Regions from separate parts of the Sporosarcina sp. FA15 genome, predicted to be linked through region 2. Evidence: riboswitches for the same ligand, from Rfam matches in the RefSeq annotation. Region 2 holds a riboswitch; the other holds the start of a gene.
What was found. A riboswitch is a leader RNA that binds a small molecule or an ion and turns the genes downstream of it on or off. The one in region 2 is predicted to bind thiamine pyrophosphate.
Positions count from the first base shown of each region.

Region 1: another riboswitch for thiamine pyrophosphate. It lies ahead of ACP8HG_RS00710 (acetylornithine deacetylase); the one in region 2 lies ahead of tenA (thiaminase II).

Region 1 is NZ_CP188818.1:127,858-131,058, forward strand. It holds gene ACP8HG_RS00705 (S-layer homology domain-containing protein) at 1-1,057, shown strand, start outside; TPP riboswitch at 1,075-1,177, shown strand; gene ACP8HG_RS00710 (acetylornithine deacetylase) at 1,389-2,663, shown strand.
Region 2 is NZ_CP188818.1:407,040-410,240, forward strand. It holds gene ACP8HG_RS02065 (ABC transporter permease) at 1-465, opposite strand, end outside; gene ACP8HG_RS02070 (ABC transporter ATP-binding protein) at 462-1,211, opposite strand; gene tenA (thiaminase II) at 1,198-1,890, opposite strand; TPP riboswitch at 1,998-2,101, opposite strand; gene ACP8HG_RS02080 (exonuclease SbcCD subunit D) at 2,252-3,201, shown strand, end outside.

The sequences.
Region 1 (3,201 bases), 280 kb from region 2:
ACTGTCTTATGCTCAGGTTGGAACAACATTATTATCTGTGCATACGTTAAATTCAAAAGGCAATGACATTGTAGATCAGTGGTATATGAATGCGGATGACCAATTATTTGCGAATGAAGAGAATATGGAGAGCTGGATGCTTGAGTCAGCTAAGTATTATAAAAAACGTAATAATTGGTACACGGCGGGTGGCCCATACAATAAAATGGCGATAACCACAGAGCCAATGCCTGACACAGGGCAAGGATATGGGCGGAACTTACTTCTATTAAAAGAAGATCGTGCGCTGGTTTTATATAATGAGCAAGAGGATCGTTATTTTGAGAACTTAATTTACAACTCATTTGTTAACTTGAAGAATTTCAAAGGTGACAAAGATTATTGGGAAACAGAAGTTACAAGCACCTATTTGAAAGATTTATATGACATTACAGCTCCATTCATTGATACACGTTTTAATGAGCAAATCGCGCTTTTCTACTATAATAGTGGTGCTGATTTTGGAATTGAGAATGCGAAAGAGCCATTGCGTAATTATGCTGACTTACTAGTCTCACAAAAAAGTAAAGGAAACGTCATTCCTGTGAATGACGAGTCTTACTACATCGCGGATTACTTCCCGATTGCACAGCAAGTAACGACACATGCCTCTATGAATCATGTGTTGGGCGGTATGAACGTTTTACTCATGGCTTATAATGAGTTCGGTGATCAGAAGTATTTAGATACAGCGCAGGCTATACAAACAGCGATTGTAGCGGATAAAGATGATTGGATTCGTGATAATGGCGATATTTGGTATCGTATTTCCGCATTACGTGACTATAAAGGCGATGATTACAAGCATCTGACTTTAGAGGATTTAATAAATTCGTACAAACTTTGGAAAGATATTGATCCGACGTATTTGCCTTTATTAGAAGAAATGATTGCTTCAAAAGCTTCGTTTTTATCGAATGAAAATTTAGGTTACACAACTAAAATAAAGAACGGGTTACGTGATATCGACTTATCGAACTATCTTCCTAAAGGGGAAGAAAGAACAGATGCATTGTGAAGAAGAAAAAACTAAATAGATACTGCTAGGGGAGCCGTTTAGGCTGAGACACATCATAGATGTAAACCCTTCGAACCTGATCTAGTTCATACTAGCGTAGGGAAGCAGCTGAAACTCTACACTCAATGTCTTTATATACGTAGAAAACAGCCGCCTTCCGATTATGGAAAGCGGCTGTTTTCTGTTCCAGTGTATATATGTTGAACAAATGAAATAAAGATAGTGAACTGCGCGAAGGCGCATTACAAGGGCTAGCGCCGTAGTGAATTCAATGGAATTCTTTATTACAACGTATATAGATTCACCTACCAAAAATATAGATAAGGGATGGATGAGTAAAATGGAAAATAGAATTAGTAACCTAGTTGATGAACGTCTAGAGGAGTTAGTGCAATTGCTAGCGGACCTCGTTCGTTTCCCGACAGTTAGTCCACCGGCAAGAAATACAACAGGCGTACAGCGGTATATTCAAGATTTTTTAGCACAAGAAAAATTTGAAACGGTTAGTTGGGATGTATTTCCTGGCGACCCGAACGTTGTAGGCGTTAAAAAGGGAACGGATGGAAACCTGTATAACAGCCTAATCATTAATGGACATATAGACGTTGCGGAAGTGGGGGATGAAACAGAGTGGACTGTGCCTGTCTTTGAACTAACGACTAAAGATGGCAACGCATATGGGCGAGGAACATCCGATATGAAAGGTGCAGTAGCGGCGACTTTACTAGCCGTTAAATTATTAAACGAACTAGGTGTGGAACTGAAAGGTGATTTGCAAATTCAGACTGTCATTGGGGAGGAAGCGGGAGAGGCTGGAACACTTTCATGTATGGAAAAAGGCTATACAGCAGACTTTGCACTTGTAGTCGATGGCAGTGATCGTCAAATCCATGGTCAGGGTGGTGTGATTACCGGCTGGATAACGATTAAAAGTAAGGAAGTTTTCCATGATGCAATGAGGATGAGTATGCTTCATGCAGGCGGTTCGGTTAATGGGGCTAGTGCGATAGAAAAGATGATGAAGGTTATTGCTGGATTACAAGATTTAGAACGTCACTGGGCTGTGACAAAAAAATATCCGGGTTTTGCGCCTGGCACCACTACTATTAATCCAGCAGTTATAGAAGGAGGAAGGCATGCAGCTTTTGTGGCGGATGAATGTCGGCTCTGGATCACCGTTCATTTCTATCCGAATGAAACCTATCAATCTGTAACAAAAGAAATCGAAGAGCATTTGAACCATGTAGCAAAAGCAGACACGTGGTTAAGAGAAAATCCCATTCACTTTCGCTGGGGTGGAAAATCAATGATTGAAGAACGTGGAGAAATATTTCCGGCGCTTGAAATGAATGCGGACCATGCAGCTGTTCAACTTCTTGCGCATTGTCATGAACAAACCGAAAAAAGTCCTGCAATAATAGGTATGTCGAGATCAGTAACAGATGCGGGCTGGCTAGGAGCAGCAGGAATTCCAACTGTTATCTATGGTCCTGGAAAGTTGGAAGAGGCACATTCAGTCGATGAAAAGATAAACATTGAAGAATTAGTGGTATTTACCAAGACGCTTATGTTATTTATAAATGAGTGGTGTAATACGAAAAAATAGGAGTGCAAGTAATCTCCCCATTCATCTACTACTATTAAACTGTTACATGTTGAACAAATGGATGCCTATATAAACTAAGCGAAGGCGCCTTACAAGGGACAGCCTAAACCTTAAGAAAAGCTTAAAAGTCTACGTTTGACTTGTACATTTGCGGCTAGCTTTGGACGAAATGATTACAACACCTTTACCGCGGGTTAAATGTGGCTGGAAATGCCAGCTACACTCTTTTCGGTAATCCTGTTACAACTAACTGTCCACCACATACCTACAATGTTTAAGTGGAAAATGCAACTACTTTGGAAGATGGAAGAATAACTACCTTTCTATAAAAGTTGCAAGTGCCCGAAGATGAAATTTCGGGCACTCTGCTGCATTTAACAAGCTTTCCTTACTTACTTTGGCAAAAATCATACAAGTAACAATGTGATGCCATATAGAAAGTGACCCTTTCTAAAATACAAAAAGGAAATACTATAGAGTGGGATTAGGCAGCCAAAATTGCATCTTTGGCTGCCCCTTTATGGATAGGAATGTAGTT
Region 2 (3,201 bases):
TTTTGAAGCACCCATCGTCAAAAAAAGTTCTTGTATATCTTTTTTTCCTGACGATAAACCATCGAATGTATTCACTGTTATCGGAAAAAATGTGATGAGCACAGTAACAGCAACTTTGCTCCAAATTGTGTAACCAAACCACAGTACAAAAATAGGTGCAAGCGCAATAATAGGAACCATTTGAGATGCAATGAGAATTGGATAGAGCGCTTTTCGTACGCCGGGATGGGAAGACATTAGCACTGCAATTGCTGTTCCTGAAATAATCGAAATGGCTAGGCCGATAATAATCGTCATCAAAGTAACCGGTAGATGTTTCAACAATAATACTTCCCTCAGTTCCCAAAAACGTATAAAAATTTGTATAGGGGAAGGGAGAATGAACGCTTTACCGTAAAGGCGTGCACCCAACTCCCAGATACTTAGAAATCCTGCAATGATTACTAAGGAAGCCGTATTTTTCACAGCGAAACCTCACTTCTGAGCTTGCCGATAAGCAGTTCTTTTAGCTCGAGCATTTCAGCGCGATGTAAATCGTTTCTTATTCGAGGTCTTTCAAGAGGCACTTCGATTTCCACGAATGAAGTGACAGGTTTGTTTTGCAACAGAAAAATACGGTCTGACAGAAACAGTGCTTCCTCTACGTCATGTGTGATGAAAAGGACAGTTGATTTGCGCTTTTCCCACAGATTGATGAGCCACTCTTGCATAGCCAGTCGAGTGATAGCGTCGAGGGCCGAAAAGGGTTCATCCAATAACAGTAGGGAATTGCCAGAAAGGACAGCGCGCAAGAAAGCGACGCGCTGCTTCATTCCACCCGAAAGTTCGCCGGGATAGTTATCCTCCGTTCCACCAAGGCCGAACTCCTGTAATAATGGTTGCACTTGTTCCTTAGCAGCCTTCTTATCTAATCCGGCTACTTCAAGTGGAAGGCATGCATTTTCTAAAATGGTTCGCCAAGGAAGTAGCAAATCTTGTTGGGGCATATAGCCGACCTTTCCGAGGCGCTGAGTATTTGGATTCCCTTCAAGAGAAATGGTACCGTTTGAGGGTTCATCTAATCCGGTTACAAGACGGAAAATCGTGCTTTTACCGGAACCGCTAACACCAATTATCGAAATAAACTCACCGGGAAGAATGTTGAATGACAGATTATCGAGTATGCTGTTGCCTGATTGGTACGTGAATGAAACACCGTCAAACGATAGCATTTATCATTTCAACTCCAGGCCACATTTGTTTTGTATTTGCCATATCCCAAAACATATATTCATAACGAGTTGTATTGAGGAAGATCTCCTCGAGCTTTAACAGTTCATGCTCCGGTTTTCCTTCTGTTGATTTGTTCATTAAATCAATACACCAGCCCGCAAGTTCCTCGAATTCATCCGAAGAATACATCTGAATCCAATCGCCATATAACGAGTGATCGGCAGCACCTGGAATAGCATTTAGCTCCTTACCGATTTCCCAGTAACTCCATGCGCAAGGAAGCAGAGCAGCCATCACTTCCGCAACGGTTCCATTTTGACAGACGTGTAACATGTAGTGCGTATAGGCAAGAACAATTGGTGACGGCTTAGCGTTTTCAAGTTCCTGTTCAGAAATGCCGAACCGCAGTGCGTAGCTTCGATGCAGGGCCATTTCCTTGTTCAGCGTCCCATCGAGTAGTGTCGCGAATTTGCCCATCGTTTCCAAGTCGTCGGCTTTTACAGCCCCGATCGCAAACAGTTTTGCATAATCAATCAAATACAAGTAATCCTGTACCATATAAAACCTGAATTTATCCGGATCAAGCGTCCCATCGCCAATTCCTTGTACGAACGGATGGCTATGATTCTGTCTCCAGATTGGTAACGTCTTTTCTAACAAACGGTCAGTGAACTTCATGATATCAACACTCCCTTTGTATTCTTGAAAACCAAAAAACCCACTCCTTGAAGAAGAAGTGGGTTGTAGACAATCAAAAGTATCCCGGAAAATAGACCGGCAGAATTATTGTGTCAGCACCTCTTCCTTACGCTGGTATTAACCAGTTCAAGTTATAAGGGTCAAGGCACATGCCTCTCTCAGCTCTGTTAGAGCACCCCTAGCGGTGGATCATATGAAATTGGACTCATCCCCATTATAAGCATATTAAAAATAGAAGGTCAACCTTAACTTTGTGAAAAGTTAGAAAGGAATGTATGTTTCCTTTTACAAGAATTATCCTGTAAAGTAGAAAGAAAAAGTATTGAAAGGGGAAATGAATTTGAAATTTTTCCATACAGCGGACTGGCATTTAGGCAAGCTCGTTCAAGGTATATATATGACAGAAGGACAGCGTTATGTGCTTGATCAATTTGTAGAGGTAGTCAAAAAGGAGAAGCCAGATGCGGTCGTTATCGCAGGCGATTTGTATGACCGTGCGGTGCCACCTACAGAAGCGATTGCACTACTTGACGAAGTGCTTGGAAAAATCACTATGGAACTTGGAATACCAGTCCTTGCGATTGGAGGAAACCATGATAGCCCGGGACGCCTCCATTTTGGAAGCGGATTGATGCGAGTAAATGGCTACCATATTGCAGGTCAGATGACGAAAGTAATCGAACCGGTCGTTTTGTCAGATGACTACGGTGAGGTTCATTTCCATCTCGTACCATTTGCGGATCCTTCTGTTGTAAAACATTTGCACGAAGATGAAACGATTGTGAACCATAACGATGCGATGAAGAAAGTGACGGCAACTATCCGTGAACAAATGGCAGAGGGGGTCCGACATGTATTTGTTGGACATGCTTTTGTGACACCTCACGGAGAAAGTGAAAATAACACGAGTGACTCCGAACGACCGTTGGCAATTGGTGGGGCAGAATATGTGTCGGCGCATCTTTTCGAAGGATTTAATTATACTGCACTTGGCCACCTACATCAGGCACATTATGTGTTAAATGAAACAGTGCGATTTGCGGGTTCGCCAATGAAATATTCGATTTCAGAAGAACATCATAATAAAGGGTTTCTAATTATCGAACTTGATGCTGCAGGGCAGGTATCTGTTGAGAAACGGGAGTTGAAGCCAAAGCATGATATGCGGACGGTTGTAGGGACGATGGAAGATATTTTGTTGCACCCAGTAAGTGAGGATTATGTTTTTGTTAAATTGCTAGATGAGACACCGGTTTTATTCCCGATGGAAAAAGTACGGTCAGTCTATCC